4 regions of the Cobetia sp. 2AS genome follow, and region 2 is predicted to be linked to each of the others. Evidence: predicted binding sites of a transcription regulator. Region 2 holds the regulator's gene; each other region holds the start of a gene.
What was found. Region 2 encodes sigma-54, which starts transcription at its own class of promoters, with help from an activator protein. Its sites were predicted from a motif close to TGGCACNNNNNTTGCTNT; they were not measured.
Positions count from the first base shown of each region.

Region 1: glnL (nitrogen regulation protein NR(II)) is a predicted target of sigma-54. The motif match lies at 3,698-3,715, and genes of this name have one in related genera.
Region 3: QD356_RS11850 (HAD-IIB family hydrolase) is a predicted target of sigma-54. The motif match lies at 2,897-2,914, and genes of this name have one in related genera.
Region 4: QD356_RS04095 (putative urea ABC transporter substrate-binding protein) is a predicted target of sigma-54. The motif match lies at 2,269-2,286, and genes of this name have one in related genera.

Region 1 covers NZ_JARWKQ010000005.1:37,657-43,435, forward strand. Annotated here, with positions in the region: gene QD356_RS13465 (deoxyguanosinetriphosphate triphosphohydrolase) at 1-1,026, opposite strand, end outside; gene ntrC (nitrogen regulation protein NR(I)) at 1,178-2,587, opposite strand; gene glnL (nitrogen regulation protein NR(II)) at 2,584-3,678, opposite strand; gene QD356_RS13480 (DUF4124 domain-containing protein) at 3,942-4,634, opposite strand; gene glnA (glutamate--ammonia ligase) at 5,087-5,779, opposite strand, start outside.
Region 2 covers NZ_JARWKQ010000001.1:128,069-133,847, reverse strand. Annotated here, with positions in the region: gene lptC (LPS export ABC transporter periplasmic protein LptC) at 1-162, shown strand, start outside; gene lptA (lipopolysaccharide transport periplasmic protein LptA) at 271-849, shown strand; gene lptB (LPS export ABC transporter ATP-binding protein) at 853-1,593, shown strand; gene QD356_RS00565 (RNA polymerase factor sigma-54) at 1,827-3,275, shown strand; gene raiA (ribosome-associated translation inhibitor RaiA) at 3,936-4,244, shown strand; gene QD356_RS00555 (PTS sugar transporter subunit IIA) at 4,254-4,724, shown strand; gene rapZ (RNase adapter RapZ) at 4,862-5,779, shown strand, end outside.
Region 3 covers NZ_JARWKQ010000004.1:2,235-8,013, forward strand. Annotated here, with positions in the region: gene QD356_RS11840 (sugar phosphorylase) at 1-575, shown strand, start outside; gene QD356_RS11845 (glycosyl transferase) at 664-1,875, opposite strand; gene QD356_RS11850 (HAD-IIB family hydrolase) at 1,917-2,813, opposite strand; gene QD356_RS11855 (TRAP transporter large permease subunit) at 3,118-4,419, opposite strand; gene QD356_RS11860 (TRAP transporter small permease) at 4,419-5,075, opposite strand; gene QD356_RS11865 (TRAP transporter substrate-binding protein) at 5,242-5,779, opposite strand, start outside.
Region 4 covers NZ_JARWKQ010000001.1:966,548-972,326, reverse strand. Annotated here, with positions in the region: gene QD356_RS04100 (hypothetical protein) at 1-1,702, shown strand, start outside; guanidine-I (ykkC/yxkD leader) riboswitch at 1,932-2,040, shown strand; gene QD356_RS04095 (putative urea ABC transporter substrate-binding protein) at 2,313-3,290, shown strand; gene QD356_RS04090 (ABC transporter permease subunit) at 3,399-4,223, shown strand; gene QD356_RS04085 (ABC transporter ATP-binding protein) at 4,220-5,086, shown strand; gene QD356_RS04080 (urea amidolyase associated protein UAAP1) at 5,070-5,779, shown strand, end outside.

The sequences.
Region 1 (5,779 bases), on a different contig from region 2:
CACGCCCCAGCCGAGGTCGGGGTGGCAAAGGTCGAGCAGGTCTTCACTGAGCGTGCCGGCCAGCAGTTCCGTCTCGCGCTGCACGAAAGCCTCGGCGACATCATTGACGGCACGCTCCATCGCCGCGCCTCTCAACGCCGCCACCTTGCGCCGCTGGGAGGTGCCGCGGGCGACCATCTCCTGATATTCGCGCGGCTCGCCACCGCTGATGCCGGTGAGAATCTCGAACACTTCCTCGAACTGCAGGATGCCCATCTCGAGGCCATCTTCCAGGTCCAGCAGCGCATAGCAGATGTCATCGGCGGCCTCGACCAACCACGCCAGCGGGTGACGGCACCAGCGGCCATCGGCCCGTGCCAGCAGCCCGCAGCGCTCGGCGACCTGATCCAGCAGCACGCGCTCGCTCTGATAGCAGCCGAACTTGCCGCCGGCCGTGGCGTGCTCCACCGTCCACGGGTACTTGAGCAGCGTGCCCAGCGTCGCTGCCGTCAGGCGCATGCCGCCATGGAACTGGTTGTATTCGATCTGGGTGACGATACGAAAGCCCTGGGCATTGCCTTCGTAGGTGAGCAGGTCCTCGCGCTCGGCATCGCTCAGCCCGGCCAGCCGACCGTGATCACTGGCGGCCTCGGCAGCGAACCAGTCGCGGATAGCGTACTCCCCGGCGTGCCCGAAGGGCGGGTTGCCGATGTCATGCCCCAGGCAGCCGGTCTGGACGATGACGCCGAGATCCGACGGCGTGATCCAGTCGGGCAACTGCTCCTTGAGCTTCTCGCCGACCATCATGCCCAGCGAACGGCCGACGCAGCCGACTTCCAGCGAGTGGGTCAGACGCGTGTGGATGTGGTCATTGTCGGTCAGCGGGTGGACCTGGGTCTTGCGCCCCAGGCGACGGAAGGAACCCGCGAACACGATGCGGTCGTGGTCCTTGTGGAAGGGAGTCCGCCCCATCTCGCGCGATACGGTGCCCGGTGCGTCATGCAGGCGACTCGGTTCCAGCAGTCGCTCCCAGCTCATTGATGACATCAGGCAACTCCTTGGCAGACGCCGTGTACTGGCGTCGGCGAGCAGATAACAGGTGAATGACGCGCATAAAAAAAGAGAACAGGGATTGTGGCACCCTGCTCTCTTTCTCTCCAGACCGCTCAGGCTGTCCCCTGACCCGCTCAGGCTGTCCTCAGTCCTCGGCCAGCGCCGGCAGCAGCACCTTGAGCTTGCGGGTCAGGGTGTTGCGCCCCCAGCCCAGCAGCTCGGCGGCTTCGCCCTTGCGACCACCGGTATGCTTGAGGGCCGTCTCGATCAGGATGCGCTCGAAATCGGGCACCGCCTCTTCCAGCAGATGGGTGTGGCCGGCGGCGAGTGCGCGGTCCGCCCACTCGCGGAAGGCACCACGCCAATCGCCGGAGGCCGCCTCGGTGCCGCTGGCATCGCGCAGCTCCGGCGGCAGGTCCTCGATCATCACTTCACGTCCCGAGGCCATCACCGTCAGCCAGCGACAGGTGTTCTCGAGCTGGCGCACGTTGCCCGGCCAGTCGAAGCGCGTCAGATGCTTCTCCGCGGCCTCCGTCAGTACCTTGGGTTCGGTCGACAGTTCACGCGCAGCCTCGCCCAGGAAGTGGCTCATCAGACGCGGAATGTCTTCGCGACGCTCCGACAGGCGCGGCAGATGCACGCGAATCACATTGAGGCGGTGGAAGAGATCCTCACGGAAACGCCCATCCTCGACCAGCTTTTCCAGGTGCTGGTGCGTCGCGGCGATGATGCGCACGTCGACCTTGACCGGCGTGATGCCACCGACACGATAGAACTCGCCATCGGCCAGTACGCGCAGCAGACGGGTCTGGGTCTCGGCGGGCATGTCACCGATCTCATCGAGGAACAGCGTGCCGCCATCGGCCTGCTCGAAGCGCCCGCGGCGCAGCGCCGTGGCGCCGGTGAAGGCGCCCTTCTCGTGGCCGAACAGCTCCGATTCCATCAGGTCCTTGGGAATCGCGGCCATGTTGAGTGCGATGAACGGCTTGGCGGCGCGCGGCGAGTGCTGATGCAGCGCCTGGGCCACACGCTCCTTGCCGGTACCGGACTCACCGTTGATCAAGACGGTGATATGCGACTGAGACAGGCGGCCGATGGCGCGAAAGACTTCCTGCATCGCCGGCGCTTCGCCGATGATTTCCTTGGTCAGCCCTTCCGGCACGGCGGCGGGCGCCTTGGACTCACGGGCATGTGCCACGGCGCGCCGTACCAGCGCCAGCGCCTCATCGACATCGAACGGCTTGGGCAGATATTCGAAGGCGCCACCCTGATAGGAGGCCACGGCGCTGTCGAGGTCGGAATGCGCAGTCATCACGATGACGGGCAGGTCCGGGTACTTCTCGCGCACGCGCGCCATCAGATCGAGGCCATCGGTTCCGGGCATGCGGATATCGGTGATCAGGACATCCGGGCACTGACGCATGATGCTGGCTTCGGCCTGATCGGCCCGCTCGAAGGTTTCCACCTCGAGGTCGGGTTGTGCCAGAGCGCGCTCCAGCACCCAGCGAATGGCACGGTCGTCATCGACGATACAGACGCGGGCAGTCTCGCTCATGTGTGATCTCCAGAAGTGCCGGCTAGCGGAATGAGTAATCGAAATTCGGTATGGCCGGGGCGCGAGTCACACTCGATCAGCCCCTGATGCTGGTGCAGGATGCCCTGGGCGATCGACAGCCCGAGCCCTGAGCCTTCGGCGCGCCCCGAAACCATCGGGTAGAACAGCGTCTCGCGCAGGCTCTCCGGAATGCCGGGACCGTTGTCGATGATCGCCAGCTCGCAGACCAGCCGGTGGCGCTCGTGGCCCAGCGTGAACTGACGACGAGCACGGGTCCGCAGCGTGATCTCGTAGGGGGCGGCATCGGGCTGCGGTGAATCGGGCTGTGGCTGCTCATTGAGGGCCTGGGTGGCGTTGCGCGCGATGTTGAGCACCGCCTGGATCAGCTGGCCTTCGTCGCCGATCACCTCCGGCAGGCTCGGGTCATAGTCAGCGCTCAAGGTGATGGCGCTGCCTTCCGCCTGCAGCAAGGCCCGCACCCGCTCGGTCACCGCATGCACATTGACCGGCGCCTGCAGCGGCGGCCGGTTCGGCCCGAGCATGCGATCGACCAGATCACGCAGACGGTCCACCTCCTCGATGATGATGCGCGTGAACTCCACCATCTGCGGTTCGGGCAGGTCACGTTCGAGAAGCTGGGCGGCGCCACGAATGCCGCCAAGCGGATTCTTGACCTCATGCGCCAGCCCGCGTGTCAGCACCTTGACCGCCTCCTGGCGGGCGATCAGCGCTTCTTCGCGCGAGATCTGCATCAGGCGGTCACGCGGCTCTATCTCGACCAGCAGTTCATTGGCGCTGATGGGCGTCGCGGTGAAATCCACCGTCAGCGCTTCATTGGCCGCGTTGATGATCTCGGCCTCACGCTGGGTGTAGGGGTGCTGTTCCTCCAGCGCCTTGCGCAGCACATTGATCAGGGTGTCATCCAGCCCGGTCATGTTGTCGGGCGTACTGCCCTTCACGCGCACCAGACTCACCGCCAGCAGCGTCTCCGCGGCGGGATTCATCCAGACCATCTGCAGCTGTGAGTCCAGCACCACCACGGCAGTGTTCAGGTGTTCGAGCAGTCGTTGATGCATGGGTTTGTTCGCCATCTGCAGTACGTCTCCCTGTTCTGCAATAACCGCGCCAGTCTGGTGCAGGCACCGAGAACACGGCGTCCGATGCTGTGCAACCATTTCTGGCCCCTCATATTGGCACCAAAATGGTGCAGACGAAAAATCGTGCTCGAGCTCGCGTTGCCTCACTCCGCCACCAGATGGCCCGATATCGACTGGCCCAGACACGAAAAAGCCGCCCGAAGGCGGCCTGTCAGCGAAGGAGAAACGCACGAAGAAAGCAGGCCGCCCTTACGCTGCTAGCCTCCGCCTGCATTGGCAGGATTGTTGGGGTTGCGAGGCAGATTGACGCTGGCGCGCTGCACATAGACCACCTTCGGCTCGCTGGTCTGGCGTACGCGACCGGTGGAATCCAGTAACTCCGCCTGGATGACATGCTTGCCACGCTCCAGCGCCGGCACCATGAAGACGGTGCTGTGCATGGCGGATTGAGATGGCGCGCCGTCCACGGTCACGCGCACCTTGTCTTCCGGGCGCAGCTTGGGCTCGATCCCCAGGCGTACCGCCAGATTGCCCGCCTGCCCAGTCTGCAGCGTTTCCTCGTTGGACGGGCTCTGGATGGTGAAGGTGGTATAGCCACGGAAGGCCACATCCACCGCAGGTGCCCGGGTGCGGGTGCTCTCGCTGGATGAGGCAGTACTCACGCGCGACGGCGTGCTGCGCCGCGGCGGCAGGGATTCCGTCGACGGCACCACGCTGAGCGGCGTCAGCTGCACCTTGCTGCCGCCCGCAGGCTGATCACTGAAGACCACGTTGCCGTTGGCATCGACGTGACGATAGACCTGGGCCGCCTGAATATCGAACGACAGGCTCGACAGCATCAGCGTCGCTGCCAGCAACAGGCACTGCAGTGGCTCGGGGCGCGCTGCTGGCAGTACACGCGAGTCAGTCGCGGGGTTGGCGACGCGCAGGGAGGATACGAAGGGCCACATCCGAAGATTCCTGAAGAGAGTCATGGGAGGCCAGAAGCCGCAGGCAGCTCCAGCGGGTTGGGTCTATCGGCAGGCGATCCTGCTGCCTGATGACAAGGCTAACAAGTTACAAAGCTTATCGCGTTGATGCCAGCATTTGGGGCCTTCGACAAGATGCCTGTGGGCATTGACTGTCACGCAAGGCTACCACCGCGCCCTGCATATCTGTCAGCAGCATGGCCGATCCCAGGGAAAAGGATCAGGGGCAGAGCAAAGGATCAGAGCAAAGAGATAGAACGAAACAGGGCCATAATGAACAACAGGGCCACAACGAAAAACAGGGCCACACCTGTCGGTATGGCCCTGCTGTCGTCATCGTCGTGGGCTTGCCTTCACCTGGAAGGCACCTCCGTCAGATGGCGTGGCTAGCGAATGGCTGCCTCAACCTCTGCAGCGCTTGAACGCTGCTGTACTTAGACGCTGTAGTACATGTCGAATTCGAGCGGGTGAGTCGCCATGCGCAGGCGCTGGACGTCTTCGCCCTTCAGCTCGAGGTAGGCATCGATCATGTCGTCGGTGAAGACGCCGCCCTGGGTCAGGAACTCACGATCGCCGTCCAGCGCGGTCAGGGCCTGTTCGAGGCTCTCGGCCACGGTCGGGATGGACTTGGCTTCTTCGGCCGGCAGGTCGTAGAGGTTCTTGTCCATCGCGTCGCCCGGGTGGATCTTGTTCTTGATACCGTCGATACCGGCCATCAGCATCGCGGAGAACGCCAGGTACGGGTTGGCCGTCGGATCCGGGAAACGCGCCTCGACACGCTTGCCTTTCGGGCTGGCGGTGTACGGGATACGGATGGAAGCGGAACGGTTGCGGGCAGAGTAGGCCAGCATGACCGGCGCTTCGAAGCCTGGCACCAGACGCTTGTAGGAGTTGGTGGACGCATTGGTGAAGGCGTTCAGGGCACGAGCGTGCTTGATGATGCCGCCAATGTAGTAGAGGGCCATTTCGGACAGACCCGCGTACTCGTCACCGGCGAACTGGTTGTCGCCATCCTTCCAGAAGGACTGGTGAACGTGCATGCCGGAACCGTTGTCTCCGACCAGCGGCTTGGGCATGAAGGTCGCGGACTTGCCGTAGGCGTGAGCCACGTTGTGGATCACGTACTT
Region 2 (5,779 bases):
GCCGTGCTGCAGGGCCGTGTTCGCAGCGTCCTGCAACCCGGCACAGGCCAGAGCGAGGCCAGCAAGGAAGCCGAGCGCATCGACTCGGCCACCGACAGCACCACCTCCGATGATGGGCGCGTCAACAGCACCTTCGAGGCAGCGCCTGCCAGCGGTGAATGAACCCGCCGGGCTGGCCGTCACGCCATGACCCGCGCCGCAACACCTTCTTCTCTGCCGCTCGATGGCATCATTGCTCGGGCGGCGACCCCGTCATGCCAAGGAGCCACCATGACTTCCACGACTCGCAAGCCCTTGACGGCCTGTCGCCAGACCCTCAACAGCGGTGTCATGGCGCTCTGCCTGGCACTGGGTATGTCCACCTTCGCCCCGGCCGCCATGGCGCTGGACAGCGATGCCAGCCAGCCGATCAACATCGCCGCGGACGCCCTGTCGCTCGATGACAAGGCCGGCACCGCCACCTACACCGGCCAGGTGGAAATGCGCCAGGGCAGCATGAAACTCGATGCCAGCCGCGTCGATATCAGTCGCGCCGGCAGCGGCGAGATCTCGCTGGTCAAGGCCACCGGCAAGCGTGCCTACCTGGAACAGCAACCCGCACCCGACGAGAAGCTGGTCAAGGGCTGGGCCGACACCATCCGCTACCATGCGCTGGAGCGCCGCGTGGAGCTGGTCGGCAATGCGCGTCTCGAGAAAGGCGATGACACCTTCGAAGGCGGCTACGTGGAGTACTTCCTCGACAAGCGCCAGGTGAACGCCAACAACAGCAAGACGGCACAGCAGACCGAAGGCGGTCGCGTGCACATGACCCTGACGCCGCGCGGCACCAATGCCAGCAAGGAAAACTGAGTCATGACTGCTGCTACTCCGCGTACGCTGAGCGCTCGCCATCTGGCCAAGGCCTACAAGGGCCGCAAGGTGGTCAAGGACATCTCGCTGGAGATCCGCCAAGGCGACATCGTCGGCCTGCTGGGCCCCAACGGCGCCGGCAAGACGACCTCGTTCTACATGATCGTCGGACTGGTGCGCGCCGATGCCGGCAACGTCTCCATCGATGACAAGGACCTCTCCGCTGCCGCCATGCATCAGCGTGCACGCGCCGGCATCGGCTATCTGCCGCAGGAAGCGTCGATCTTCCGCAAGCTGTCGGTGGCCGACAACATCATGGCGATTCTGGAGACCCGCAAGGACCTGGATCGCAATGGCCGCAAGGCACGCCTTGAAGAGTTGCTCGAGGAATTCAGCATCACGCACATCCGCGCCAGCGCCGGTATGAGCCTGTCCGGTGGTGAGCGTCGACGGGTCGAGATCGCCCGGGCGCTTGCCACCGAGCCGGACTTCGTACTGCTCGATGAGCCCTTTGCCGGCGTCGACCCCATCTCGGTGGGCGAGATCAAGAGCATCGTGCGCCAACTGCGCGATCGTGGCATCGGTGTGCTGATCACCGACCACAACGTGCGCGAGACACTCGATATCTGTGACACCGCCTATATCGTCGGCGATGGCCAGATCATCGCCCACGGTGACGCGGACTCCATCCTGGCCAACCAGCAGGTGCGCGACGTCTACCTGGGTCACGAGTTCACGCTCTAGGGTCAGCGGCTGCGCTGAGTCCTCGCGAGGCAAAAGCTTCAAAAGCCGCTGCGTGATTTTATCGCGTAGCGGCTTTTTCATGTCTGACATCAGACGCATGCATGACGTCCATACCACCTTGGTGGAAACATGGCATGCAAGTTGCTTGAATATTCACGACAACCACTTGTCAGTGCCCCGAGTCACGGTATAGCGTAGTAAGCACGTTCCTTTGCCGTGAATTGACTGACTCCATGAAACCCACCCTGCAACTCCGCCTCGGCACCTCGCTGACCATGACGCCGCAGCTCCAGCAAGCGATCCAGCTGCTGCAGCTGTCGACGCTCGACCTGCGTCAGGAGATTCAGCAAGCCCTCGAGTCCAACCCCATGTTGGAGCTCGACGAGGACTACGAGTCGCTGGATGTCGTCGAGACACAGGATTCGAGCGAGATCTCCACTGCCGACTCCTCGAGCGAGATTCCCGAGGAATACCCCCTCGACAGTGACTGGTCGGACCTCTACCAGGACCACGCCGGTAGCCTGACCAGCTCCGGCAGTGGCAGCGGGAGCGAGGAAGGGCCGGACTTCGATCGCAATACCAGCGTCGAGAGCCTGCAGGACCACCTGCGCTGGCAGCTGGCGATGACCGACCTCGATGGCCGTGAACGCCAGATGGCGGAGAGCCTGATCGATGCCGTCGACGGTGCCGGCTATCTGAGCCTGTCTCTCGATGAGCTGGTCGATGGCCTGCGTGGCCAGGGCCTGCCCGGCCTCAAGGCCTCCGAGCTCGAGCAGGTATTGCTGCGTCTGCAGCAGTTCGACCCGACCGGCGTCTTTGCCCGTGATCTGCGCGAATGCCTGCTGCTGCAACTGGCGCTGCTGCCGGATGATCTGCCGCTGCTGGCGCAGGCGCGCCGCCTGGTACGCCAATTCCTCGAGGCACTGGGCAACGATGATCGCAAGCTGCTCAAGCGGCGCCTGAGCCTTGACGATGACGAGCTGGACCACGTCATCCGCCTGGTGCGCGCGCTCGATCCGCGTCCGGCATCCGCCTGGGGCGAGCCCGCCAGCGATTACGTGATCCCTGATCTGCTGGTGCGCCATACCCGGCATGGCTGGCAGGTCGAGCTCAACCCGGAAGCGCTGCCCAAGCTGCGCATCCAGCCGGAATACGCCGCACTGATCAAGCGTGCCGACAAGTCCGCCGACAACACCTTTCTCAAGGACAACCTGCAGGAAGCGCGCTGGCTGATGAAGAGCCTGTCATCACGCAATGACACCCTGCTCAAGGTCGGCCGCGAGATCATGGCACGCCAGATCGACTTCCTCGAGCAAGGCGAGGAAGGCATGAAGCCGCTGATTCTGGCCAACATCGCCGAAGTGGTCGAGATGCACGAATCGACCATCTCGCGGGTCACGACCCAGAAGTACATCCACACCCCGCGCGGCGTCTTCGAGCTCAAGTTCTTCTTCTCGAGCCAGGTCGGTGGCAGCGGCAATGGCGACGCTCACTCAAGCACCGCCATTCGTGCCCGCATCCGCAAGCTGATCGCGGAAGAGCCGGCCCGCAAGCCTCTCTCCGACTCGCGGCTGGTCGATCTGCTCGCCAGCGATGGCATCGAGGTCGCACGTCGTACCGTGGCCAAGTATCGCGAAGCGATGGGCATCCCCTCCTCCAGCGAGCGCAAGCGTCTGGCCTGACCCGTCACCTGCGGCTGCCATGCCCTGCTTTCACCTCCACAATGGCAGCCGCCGCCAACCTCAAGCGCTGGATTTTCCGCTCATCAGCCTCTGACTTCGCGGGCAGCGGTACGCCTGTCGCGTTCCCTGTCATCCCGGCAACCGCTCGCCAATTGCCCGTCATGGCACATGACGGCGCGCAGGATGACGGTAAAAAACCGCCGTTACGGCAGCGTCATTCACCGTCAATCGCATGTTTTTAAAGTCACTTTTGCGCGTATTGCACCTGGATGACACCCGGTGAACCTCCCGGAACGCCGCTTGCTCCACGCAATCGGAGCGCCTGAAAGGTGACGTACATGCAGGGATTGGCGACGAAAACCCGCCTTCTTGCGCGTCTTTCACGCACCACCCACCAGACGTGCCCTTGAAGTCCACTCCGATACCCCTCACTGAGTTGAAGACAAGCACTGAGCCACGATGCAGCGCAGCGTTGATCTTTGCGCAAAGCTTGGGCATTGTCGGTACAGACGCTCACGACATCTGACGCCACTGGCAAGGGTGCGAAAACATCGCCAGACGGTGGCCGTCAAGCCTGTTGCAGAGCGTCCGATCAGGGTTTGCTCGTAGTCAAAAAGGGTTACAATTGAATGGCAACCCGCTGGATAAAGGAGCGTGTCCATGCAAGTGAATATCACCGGGCATCATGTGGAACTTACCGATCCTCTCCGCGATTACGTCAACGAGAAGCTCGCTCGCCTCGAACGGCATTACGACAACATCACCAATGTTCAGGTGACTCTGTCGATCGAGAAGGAGCGCCAGCAGGCTGCCTGCACCTTGCATGCGGCAGGCGCTGACCTCCACGCCCTGGCAGAAGACCCCAACATGTACGCTGCCATCGACGCGCTCGCCGACAAGCTGGATCGCCAGCTGGTCAAACACAAGGAAAAGTCCCAGGCTCGCTCTCAGGGCACCGGGACCCGTTGACCTTCCGCCATGACACTTGATCAGATCCTTCCCCCCGAGCGCACGCTTTACGGTGTCCCCGGGGGGAGCAAGAAGCGGGTGCTTGAATTCTTCAGCACCTTCATCGCACAGAACATTCCCAGCCTGGATAGCCAGGAAGTCTTCTCGCGCCTGATCGGGCGCGAAAGACTGGGGTCGACCGGCATTGGCCACGGCGTGGCCGTGCCCCATGCACGCAGCCCGCATTGCAAGACGCCAATCGCTGCGTTTCTGAAGCTCGGTGAACCCATCGACTTCGATGCCATCGACGGAGAACCCATCGATCTGCTGTTCGTGCTGCTGGTGCCTGAGGAAGCGGATGAGACCCATCTGACGCTGCTCGGGCAGGTCGCGGAATTGCTCAATTCCCCGACCAATCGCTCGGCCCTGCGCCAAGCAGACAGCCAGCGTGCACTCTTTGAGGCATTGACCCAAGCCATCGCCGAATTACCGGCGCGCTGAATGACAGGCCCGGACATCGTCCGGGCTTTCGTCTTGCTGGCCTTCCATCGGCCGACGTACAGCGCACTGATAGCGGGCAGCCTTCTGCCCCACCCCTGCATTCTTTCGACGTTGACCTCGCCCTTGGAGAGCACTTCATGAAGATCGTGATCATCAGCGGCCGCTCCGGCTCCGGGAAATCCATCGCTCTCCAGGCGCTGGAAGATATTGGCTACTATGCCATCGACAATCTGCCCGGCATGCTGCTGGCGCCACTGGTCGATCAGCTCGAAAAGGACAGCCCGGCGCGTCGGCGCATCGCGGTCTCCATCGATGCCCGCAACCTGCCGGAAGCCTTGACCCGCTTCCCCGAATTGCTCGACAACGTCCGCCAGAGCGGCATGGACGTGCAGGTCGTCTACCTGACCACCGATTCGCGAGTGCTGCTGGAACGCTACTCGGCGACCCGTCGTCGTCACCCTCTGACGCGCGACAATGACCACACCCTGGCCGAGGCCATCGAGATCGAGCAGAAGACGCTCGCTCCCATCCGCCAGAAGGCCGACCTGGTCATCGACTCGACCAACCTGAGCGTGCACGACCTGCGCTCGCGGATCACCGAGCAGGTCGCCCAGCACAGCTCCCGCCACCTGACGCTGACCTTTGAATCCTTCGGCTTCAAGCATGGCGTGCCGACCGACGCCGACATGGTGTTCGATGCCCGCTGCCTGCCCAACCCGTACTGGGACATCAATCTGCGCGGCGATACCGGTCGCGACGACAGCGTGGCCGAATTCCTGCAGCGCTACCCCACCGTCCAGGCGATGCATGACGATATCGCCGGCTGGCTGGAACGCTGGCTGCCCGCCTATCAGGACAGCAATCGCAGCTACCTGACGGTATCCGTGGGCTGCACCGGCGGCCAGCATCGCAGCGTCTACCTGTGCGAGCAGCTGGCGAGCTACTTCGCCGAGCGCCTGCCTGAGGTGCGCCTGCGTCACCGCGAGCTGGGCATTCATACCGCGCTGAGCAACGCGGGTGAGGCGAGTGATCAGCAAGAACATCAGCAGGAGCAT
Region 3 (5,779 bases), on a different contig from region 2:
GCTACTTCGATGCGCTCAAGGGCACGCGGCGCGGCCAGGACCCGTGGCAGATCGAGCGCTTCATCGCCAGCCAGACCCTGATGCTGAGCCTGCAGGGCATCCCGGGGCTGTACATCCACTCGCTGACCGCGACTCCCAACCACCAGGAAGGCGTCGAGCGCGATGGCCATCTGCGCGCCATCAACCGCCGCAAATGGCAGCGTGATGAACTGGAAGCGCTGCTGGCAAGCCCCAACACCGCGACCCATGAGGTCTTCCACGCCCTCAAGCGCCGCATGGCACTGCGCCGCAACGAACCCTGCTTCCACCCGGACGCCGACCAGAATGTCTTCGATGTCGGCCCGGATTTCTTCGTCTTCGAGCGTGTCACCCATGAAGGGCGTCGCCTGCTGTTCGCCCTCAATGTCACGGATCAGCCGCGCGTGCTGCCTCTGCCGGAAAGCTGGCAAGGCGTCGCGCTGACCGACCACCTGTGCCACGACAAGGCCTACGACCCCACCATGGCTCGCCGTCCCTATCAGGCGGCCTGGCTGATGGAGCAAACCGTGCGCCCGCCGGCCATCGAGGTCGTCTGACGCCCTCTTTTTCTCCTCCTGCCAACGACAACGGGGCTGCCAGTGGCAGCCCCGTTGTCGTTGGTCTTGCTGTTTCCCGCCGCGAGCGTTACTGGTTGTCCAGCTCCACCGCTTCGTGCATGCGCTCGAGCAGGTCCGGCACGGCTGACTGCACCCGGTTCCAGCTCGGGATGAAGGGCTTGTCGCGCGGATTGTCGAGGAAGGCGCTGCCGGCATCCATGATGTTGGAGGCGAAAAGCTCCACCGCCGCTTCCTCGCTGTGGCGGTCCACCGTCAGGCCATTCATGACGGCATCGTTGTAGTAGGTCTCGATCAGGTCCAGCGCGATACGGTAATAGGTGGCCTTGATGGTGCGGAAGGTTTCGCCGTGCATCTCGACGCCCAGCGTGGCCAGCTTGCGATACATGGCCTTGGCGATGTCCAGACTCATGCGATTCAAGCCGCCCAGCGCATCTTCCTCGGACAGCGGCTGGTGCTTGTGATCGTAGGCATCGGCGATATCCACCTGACACAGGCGCTTGGTGGAATAGTTGCGATGCACCTCGGACAGCACGCCGATCTCCAGCCCCCAGTCACTGGGAATGCGGATATCCGCCAGCACGTCGGTGCGCATCGAGAACTCGCCGGACAGCGGATAGCGATAGCTGTCGAGATAATCCAGGTACGGCAGCGGGCCATAGACCTTCTTGAGCGCACGGATCAACGGCGTGACCATCAGGCGCGCCACGCGGCCGTTCAGCTTGCCCTGGGCGATGCGCGAGTAGTAGCCCTTGCAGAACTCGTAGTTGAACTGCGGATGGGCCACCGGGTAGATCAGCCGCGCCAGCAGGCCGCGGTCATAGGTGACGATATCGCAGTCATGCAGTGCCACCGCCTCGGCGATGCCCGAGGCCTGCACGTAACCGGAGCAGTACCAGACATTGCGCCCCTTGCCGGCCTCCATCGGCGCCAGGCCATGCTCGGTCAGCTCCTCATCCAGCGCCCGCAGACGCGGGCCGTCGTTCCACAGGATGCGGTGATGCTGCGGCAGATGTGAGAAGAACTCCTTGGCATGCTCGAACTGGTCACGGTCGGCGCGGTCCAGCCCGATCACGATCTCGCTGAGGTAGGGCACCTGGGCCAGCTCCTCGACGATATGCTTGAGCGCCGGGCCTTCCAGCTCGGAATACAGCGACGGCAGAATCAGGCTCATCGGTCGCTTGCGGGAGAAGCGCATCAGGTCCGCTTCGAGATCTTCCACCGGACGATCGGTCAGGTTATGGAAGTTGGTGATGATGCCATTCTGGTAAAAATCGCTCATGTCAGCTCCTTGTCATGCCGAAGACACGCATCAGGCAGGCGTCAGGCGCCCAGACCTCTGGATGTCCATTCTTCCGGCTGGCCATTGGCCAGCCAGTGACGCAATCCCTCGACCCATCCCTGCGGTCCGGGGAGATTGGCGCGAAAACAGCGGCGTTCATCCGCCAGTTGCGGATAATCGGCAAGCTCCCGATCACGCTGTGAGGTATCACCGACGCCAGGGATCAGCACAGCGTTGTCGACGGCGGCCAGCAGTGGCAGGTCATTGGCGCCATCACCGAAGCCCAGCGTCCAGGGGCGCACCCGCTCGCAGAGCCGGTAGCGGGCGATCAGATAGCGCGCTGCCACGCCCTTGTCGCTGTCCCCGGTCACATGGTGGAAGCGCCCACCACGTGTCAGCTTGAGGCCATGACTGGCCAGGCGCGTGCGAAAGTCCTCGAGACGCTCCGGCGCGTCGCGCCACACCAGCGGTTCACTGGCATCACGCTGTCCCGCCAGGGCCGCGTCGCCCTCCCCCAGCCCCGTCAGTTCGCTGATTCTCGCCACCGACATCGAGGCGAAGCCCTCGAAGGCGAATTCTCCGCTCAGCTCCTCCAGCACCGCGAGAATCCTGTCGCGGGGCATCGCCACCGCGATACGACACAGGCCGTGTGCATCCGGGGTGCTGGCCTCTTCCAGCGGGTAGGCGCTCAGCCAATCGGCCGGCAACGCCACCACGCCGCCGTTCTCGGCGATCCACGGCTGGCCCGCCAAGCCCAGCGAGTCCATCAGCGGCGCCAGTTCGGCCGCCGTCTTGGAGGTGTTGGGGACGATCCAGGCACCGCGCGCGCGCAGGCGGGTCAGCCAGCTGCGCGCCGGCCCCGGCGAGTAATCGTGGTGATCCAGCAGCGAGCCATCCAGATCGGTCAGCAACAACAGCGGTGCTTGAGTCTCTGACATGTGAACTCTCCTCGTGAAGTGCTGCAGCGTGTCGGGGGTCACCTCGACAGGATCTCGTGGCACCGGACAGGCATTGCAAGAGCATTGCAGGGAATGTGCCAAGATGGTGCATCTGCCATGACAGCCTGCCCCCTCTCATCGTGACCGTGTTTGTGCGTCCGCTCATTTGCACCACAAGAGAGCACAAAGCCTGCCTTGCATGATGCCCCGCCACACGACGGCGCAAATCTTTCGTCACCAACGACGACGCCCTCGCATCTGCGAGGGCGTCGAGTCTTCGGCAAGCGGGCAACGTCTGTAGAGACTAGACCAGCCACAGCGACAGTTGCGGCCACAGCAGCAACATCGCCAGCACGCACAGCTGGATGGCGATGAACGGCAGCAGCGAGACGAAGATATCCTTGAGACTGATACCTTCCGGTGCCACGCCTTTCAGATAGAAGGCGGCAGGCCCGAAGGGTGGCGACAGGAAGGACACCTGCATGTTGACCGCGAACAGCACGCCGAACCATACCGGGTCGTAGCCGAGCTGCACGATGATCGGCACGAAGATCGGCAGGGTCAGCATCGCGATGCCGATCCAGTCGAGGAACAGCCCCAGCAGCAGCAGGATCGCCATCATCACCATGATGATCGCCAGCGGCGGGATATCCAGGCCGAGAATCATGCTCGACACGAAGCGGTTGCCGCCCATCAGGTTGTAGACCCCGACCAGCGCCGCCGCGCCGATACCGATCCAGATGATCATGCCGCAGGTGTTCATGGTCTGGGATAGCGCACGCTGCATCAGGGTGATGGAGAACTCGCCGCGCAGCATCACCGCCACCAGCACGCCGAAGCTGCCCATCGCCGCGGCTTCGGTCACCGAGGCCACGCCACCGTAGATGGAGCCCAGCACCAGCCCCGCGATGACCGCCGGCACACCGATGGCCTTGAGCAGCTCACGCTTGCTCTGGAAGCTGGCGCGGCGCTCCTCCTCGGGCATCACCGGCCCCAGTGAAGGGTTGCGCAGGCAGCGGATCAGCACGTAGATGATGTAGCTTGCCATCAGCACGATGGCCGGGGTGATCGCCGCGGTGAACAGGTCCGCGATCGACTGGTTGGCGATCAGGCCATAGATGATCAGCACGATGGAGGGCGGCATCATGGTGCCCAGCGAGCCGCCGGCACACACCACGCCGATGGCGATGTGCTTGTCATAGCCGAGCCTGAGCATCTGCGGCAGTGCCAGAATCCCCAGCAGCACGATCTCGCCGCCGATGATGCCGGACATCGCGGCGAGGAAGAACGCCACCACGATGGTCTGGATCGCCACGCCGCCGGGCAGTCGCCCTGCCATCACGCGCATGGCATTGAACAGGTCCTTGGCGATCCCCGAGCGATCCAGCAGCGAGGCCATCAACACGAACATCGGCACCGCCACCAGCGAATACTCGGTGACGAAGCCATAGACACGACTGGTGACCAGCGGCAGCGCCATCGGGCCGAACCAGCCGAAGGTGTAGGCCAGCGCGACCAGGCCGGTGACGAAGGCCAGCGGCAGGCCGGTGACCAGCAGCGCGAAGATGCCGCCGACCAGCAGCATCGTAGCCGTTGCGATATCCATCAGCGCGGCTCCTTGTGGTCAGCTGTGGCGTCGGGAGCGGCATCGGGAGTGGCGTCGGATGCGCCACTTCCCTCACTGCCGCCCTCGGGCGGACGGGGCGAGAAGAAGGTCTGGTAGAGATGCCACAGCGCCTGCAGGGTCATCACCGCCAGCGCGAACAGGATCACGCCCTTGGTCAGCGCCGGAAACGGCGGATTCCATGAGGTGCCGGATCGCTCCAGCTGCCACTCGCCCAGCGGACTGTGCGAGGCACGCCAGAACATCACCCAGCCCGCATAGCTCATCGCCAGACAGAAGACGAACGTCATCACGTCATTGAAACAGTCCAGCACGTAGCGAAAGCGCGTGCCGACCAGGTCGTAGAGCACACGCACGCGAATATGGCGATTGTTGGCCAGGGCCGCCGGGCCGCCCAGCGCGAAGCTGGTCGCGACCAGGAAGATCACCGTCTCGTGCACCCAGGAGGTCGGCGAATCGAGACCATAGCGCATCACCACCTCGAACACGCTGATCGCCATCGCCAGCAATACCAGCCACGCCGCGGCGCGCGTGCCCTTGCCCACCAGACGGTCCAGCGGCGTTCGCGTGCCCAGATTCGGGTCGTGGTCATCCGACGCCTCGGGTAGCCCCGGCGACGCCACATCATGTTCTGCCATATCGAATTCCTTGCTAACTCGCTGCCTCAAGGAGAATCGGCGCGCCCAGTGAGCACGCCGACCTTGATCTCCCGCGTCGTTATCGTTCTGCGATCGTGTCGCCAAAAGCGTGACTAGCTGCCTCTTGCCACACGGCGGCTGGCGCCCATCCCGCGCGCCAGCGGGCTCACATCAGGTTGCGGTCGGTCAGGAAGCTGACCACGGACTCGTAGACCTTGCCGGTCAGCTCATTCTTCTCGGCCCACACCTTCCACTCCTGCTGCGCGATGCGACGGAACTTGGCGCGCTCCTCCGGCGCCATGTCGATCACCTCGATATCCGGATTGGCACGCGCCGCGCTCACCGCCTTGATGTCACGCGCCTTGAGGGTGAAGACCATGTCGTAGGCCATCGCGTCGGTGGCGGTCTCCATGATCGCCTTGAGATCCGCCGGCAGGCCGTCCCAGATGCCCTTGTTCATCGACACCGCCACCATAGGCAAGGAGTGGAAGCCCGGGTAGGACGGGTACTTGGCGAAGCTGTGCAGGCCCTGGTCATCATTGGTGGCGAAGACGGTGTAATCCGCCGCGTCGATCACGCCCTTCTCCAGACCGGTGTAGACCTCGGAGCCCGGCAGGTTGACGGGCGCCGCGCCGGCCTTCTGGAAGATGTTGTAGACCATGCCTTCCGGCGCACGCACCTTGAGGCCCTTGAGGTCATCGACG
Region 4 (5,779 bases), 840 kb from region 2:
ATTAAATACGGTTCATTTAGAGTGGTCGATATCCTCTCATGAAAACAAGAGCTGGGCGAGAGAAAATCCAGAAATAATTCTAGACTGGATAACCGCTAGCTTTTGGTATTTCAGAAGCATGAGCGCTATACCCTCTATTGCAGACGCCATTTGGGGTTTATGCGAAATTTTCGTCGATTACTTTAAAGAAATACAGCCTAACGCTCTATCTGCAGCTATCCAACTTGCACTTTGGGATTACCAATACAATCGAAAAAGACACCCAAGGTACCTTGAATACATCAAAGGACTAAACATTGAAGATCGTAGATTAAAAGCATACAGGAGTCTTTTCAAAACCACTTCCATTAACAAAGAACAATCTGACTATCAAGCCAGCATATCGGAAGCTTATCGTGAAAGAGAACATCACAACAAGATCAACAAAGCGTCAGCAATCATTAGCTATTACTGTAATATAGATAGCAATGAAGAAATTTTTCACGAGCTATTAGACGTGCTCGGCGATTCTGATTTAATCGATACAATTAGCACTGGGCAGTGTGATTTTTTAAACCCTATGATTGTCCATCTTTATGATACTAACAACTATAGGTATCTTCTCAAGTTAATAAAAAACCTAAAAGGCATTCGCCCTATCGCTGAAGACGTTCAACCTCATGCATTTCTACTAACAAATGGGGTTAATTTAACACTACTAAAAAACTTTGAAAAAATCACTATAACGGAAGACGATAACCAAGCCAACTACAGCGCATTAATACACAGCTTAAATATTTCCAATTCAGTTGCTATAAGCCTATTAGGGGAAAAAGATCCTGACGTTAGCTATTATGAAGAATCTAGAAAAGGCACCCCACCTATACAAGATAACTTAGATGGCTTAGCTGAGGCAGTGACAAACCACTTCAAGCTTGATGATGGCCTCTACGACGAACTGAGCGCACTCACATTATGTCCATCACATAGCTTCCCAATACAAGCGTGCTTATTCAGATTAAAAAAATCGGCTCCAATTATTTCCGTAAGTCTAGAAAAAGTGATAGACGACCCGGAAGAAAAAAGATTTTTATTCTTGCTATCTAGCTGCACTCATTCTTACAACTCAGAGAGAAATTTCATAATTAAAGAATTTGGGGAAGGCAGCACTATAATAACAGACCCTAATGCAACTGAGTTCGCCCATTACTTATCCAACGATTTATATAACACCATATACATATCGGCTCACGGCGAATATGACCACTGGGGGAGAAGTCGATATGATGAAATATATTTTTCCGAAACATCAAAAATACCCATGGAAACTATAGAAGCCTGCACATCACACCTTTCTAACAAAAAGAATATTATTCTAAATATATGTGATGGTGCTACCTCAGAGATAAGCAGCAATCCATATAGTAGAGGATTCGCCAGTGCTATGGCCAGAGGTAATCAAACTATTATTTCTCATCTATGGCCGGTGAACCCAATCTATGCTTGTAGTTTCGGGATGCTAGCTCTTTATTTCATAAAAACCAATGATGCTATTAATACAGCCAAACTTACTTATGATTTTCTCAACAAAGAAAATCATGAAATAATAAACGATTCCAATCGACTATCTCCTGCATTCGATGAGCTAAGGAACCACCTTAAAAGCACTACTTTCAGAGTTTGTGAATTTAAAAACATAGGAAGCATAGCAGTCTACTCATAGACCAAAAATTTATACAATTAATTAAAAATCAACTTTTTACCGCCCACCTTGCATCAATTTAGCGCTTACGTTGCACTAAGTTGGTGCTTTTGGTGACTTATCCAATTCCAAAGCTCATCTTAAAATTAATTTAAAATACTATTTTTGAATGATATTTATATCATGTGGCACACTTCCTGCTAGACATTCACCGAGGCACCGATAGGCATACAACAATCGAAAATCTACACCAATGGAGCGCTAGGGTTCCGGTGACTGGCTGATAGCCGTCACGACTGGTCCGAGAGCACTCGACCTCCAAGCTGGGGGTTACACGGCGGGACAAAAGCCCGGGAGACGCAAAGCCTGTAAAGGTCGGCGCCTCTCACTTTTTCCGCCGGAGATAACGACAATGACCCAGCTCACTCGCCTTTCCCAGTCCGCGACTTCCCCCTCGGATGCCAGCGCCCAGGTGTCATCCGCTGCTGTCTCATCTGCTTCATCCGCTGCTGTCTCATCTGCTTCATCCGCTGCTGTCTCATCTGCTTCATCCGCCGTTTCCAGAAACGCTTCCAGACGTGCTGCGCTGGCCGGCGCCCTGCTGCTTGGCGCATCGCTGAGCCCGCAGGCCATGGCGCAGGATTCCTTCAGCGTGTGCTGGTCGGTGTATGCCGGCTGGATGCCGTGGGAATACGCGGACACCCAGGGCATCGTCGACAAGTGGGCCAAGAAGTACGACATCAACATCGATGTGGTGCAGGTCAACGATTACGTCGAGTCCATCAATCAATACACCTCCGGCAATGTCGATGGCTGCGCCATGACCAACATGGACGCCCTCACCCTCCCCGCCGCCAGCAGCGTCGATTCCACCGCGCTGATTCTGGGCGACTACTCCGATGGCAATGACGGCGTGATGGTCCGCGACGGCGATTCCATCGAGTCCCTGAAGGACCGCGAGGTCAATCTGGTGCAGTTCAGTGTCTCCCACTACCTGCTGGCACGCGCACTGGACAGCGTCGGCATGAGCGAGCGCGATCTCACCACCACCAATACCGGCGATGCCGACATCGTGGCGCTGGCCAGCAACACCGACACCCAGGCGGTGGTGACCTGGAACCCGCAGCTGGCCACGCTCAAGGAGATGCCCGGCTACACCGAAGTCTTCAACTCCAGCGACATCCCCGGCGAGATTCTCGACCTGATGGTCGTCAATACCCAGACGCTGAAGGACAACCCGGACTTCGGCCACGCACTGGTCGGTGCCTGGTATGAGGTGATGGAGAAGATGAAGGCCGGTGACGAAGACGCACTCTCCCAGATGGCCGATGCCGCCGGCACCGACCTCGCCGGCTATCAGTCCCAGCTGGCCGCGACCCACATGTACTACACCCCTGCCGAGGCCGTGGCCGCCTTCAATGCGCCGAGCCTCAAGGACACCATGCAGCACATCGCCGACTTCAGCTTCGCGCAGGGCCTGTTGGGCGAAGGCGCCCCGGATGCCGGCTTCATCGGTATCGAGACCCCCACCGGCGTCATCGGCAATGAAGGCAACGTGATGCTGCGCTTCGACCCGAGCTACACCGCCGCACTGGCCGACAGCCAGTAACGCCACGCGGTGGATGCCGCACACGCTCCGCGGGGCAGCCTGCCTCGCGGAACGTGAACCGACCGCCTCCCTCGACCGCACCCTCGTTCGCACCCGTGGAGCCCGCGCATGAAACGCCTGATCAATCTGACACCTTCCCGTGGTGGCCGCTGGCTGCTCGGTGGCCTGCCCTTCGCGCTGCTGGCCATTCTCTACATCGTGCAGTCCAACCAGCGACTGCTCGACAACCCGAATGACCGCCTGCTGCCGTCCTTCGCCGCCATGGGCGAGTCGTTCTCGCGACTGGCCACCGAGGTCAACGTGCGCACCGGCGACCTGCCGCTGTGGACCGACACCTTCGCCAGTCTCGAACGCCTGCTGGCCGGCGTGCTGATCAGTGCGCTGATCGGCCTGACCGTCGGCCTGCTCACCGGTGGCCTGCCGCTGTTGCGTGCCAAGCTGTCACCGCTGATCACCGTGCTGTCCCTGATTCCGCCGATGGCGATTCTACCGATCCTGTTCATCGCCTTCGGTACCGGCGAGCTGGCCAAGATCGCGCTGATCGTCATCGGCATCACGCCCTTCCTGATTCGCGACCTGCAGAATCAGGCCCTGCGCTTGCCCGATGAGCAGCTGATCAAGGCCCAGACGCTGGGCGCCAGCTCCTGGCAGGTGCTGACCCGCGTACTGCTGCCCCAGCTGACCCCGCGCCTTCTGAGCGCCACGCGCCTGGCACTCGGCAGCGCCTGGTTGTTCCTGATCGCTGCAGAAGCCATCGCCGCCCAGGATGGCCTCGGCTATCGCATCTTCCTGGTACGTCGCTACTTGGCAATGGACGTCATCCTGCCCTACGTGGCCTGGATCACGCTGCTGGCCTTCCTGCTCGACCGTCTGCTGGTGCTCGTCTCGACCCGCGCCTTCCCCTGGTACCACGCTGAGGAGAGCCAATCATGAGCCTGATCCACGCCAAGGGCCTCGAGAAGCACTACAGCCAGCAGGTCGTGCTGGAACGCATGAACCTGACCGTCGAGGCCGGAGAATTCATCACCCTGGTCGGCGCCTCCGGCTGCGGCAAGACCACCTTCCTCAAGCTGCTGCTGGGCACCGAGGGCGTCTCGCGCGGTGAGCTGCTGCTCGATGGCAAGCCCATCCCCGGCGAGCCGGGCCCGGACCGCGGCATTGTCTTCCAGAAGTATTCCGTCTTCCCGCACCTCACCGTGCTGGGCAACGTGATCATGGCCGAGGAGCTGGCACGAGCCCCGCTGACCGGCAAGCTGTTCGGGGCCAAGCGCCGTGAAGCACGGGTCGCCGCCGAAGCGCGTCTGGCGGAAGTCGGTCTGTCCCACGCACTGGACAAGTACCCGCATGAGCTGTCCGGCGGCATGCAGCAACGCCTCGCCATCGCCCAGGCGCTGATGATGAAGCCGCGCATCCTACTGCTGGATGAGCCCTTCGGCGCGCTGGACCCGGGCATCCGCAAGGACATGCACCAGCTGATCCTGCGCCTGTGGGAAGAACAGCAGCTGACCATCTTCATGATCACCCACGACCTCAAGGAAGCCTTCGAGCTGGGCTCGCGCGTCTGGGTGTTCGACAAGGTGCGTGTCGATGCGCAGGCCCCGCAGGCCTATGGATCGACCATCACCTATGACCTGCCCACCGAGCGCAGCAAGGCCAAGGCGTCGTCCCGGCAGCCGGGCTCTGTCCAAACGGGCTCTGACCAACCGACGCCCGAGCACGAAGCGCTGACCACACCAGCCCACTCCGTTTCTCAAGCCACTCTCACCGGAGGCCAATTCAATGAACATACCGCTTGATGCCGCAACCGCCGCCCGCGCCAGCTTTACCGCTAGCTTTACTGCAAAGTACAAGACCCATCTGCCCGGCGGCCATCACTGGTCGATGCGCATGCCGCGTGGCAGCGCGCTCAAGCTGACTGCGAGCGAGGCCAACGCCAATGTCGGCCTGATGATGTACAACCCGCTGGATACGCTTGAGCGCCTCAATCTGCCGGATACTCTCAAGGGTCAGCACACCTTCCGCCTCACTGAAGGGCACTGCCTGTATTCCGACATGGGCCGTATCTTCGCCTCCATCATCCAGGACGATCTCGGCTGGCATGACAGCGCCAGCGGCAACCTGATGGAGCATCACTTCGCCGCCAAGGGCTGGCACAAGAAGGCCTATCAGCAAGCCTTCAATGACTTCACGCCCAGCGGCCACGACAGCCTGCTGATCGAGATGGCCAAGTACGGCCTGGGCGAGCGCGACCTGTGCGCCAACCTCAACCTGTTCTCCCGCGTGCGCGCCGATGAAGACGCCAATCTGCATTACGTCGCGGACCACTGCGCCGCCGGCGACAGCGTCACCCTGCGCTTCGAGATGGACACCCTCGTCATACTGCACACCTGTCCGCATCCGCTCGACCCCGCCGAGGACTATCCGCTGCGCGGCGTGGACATGACCTTCGGCACCGCGACGCCGATGGATGAGCACGACGCCTGCTATCT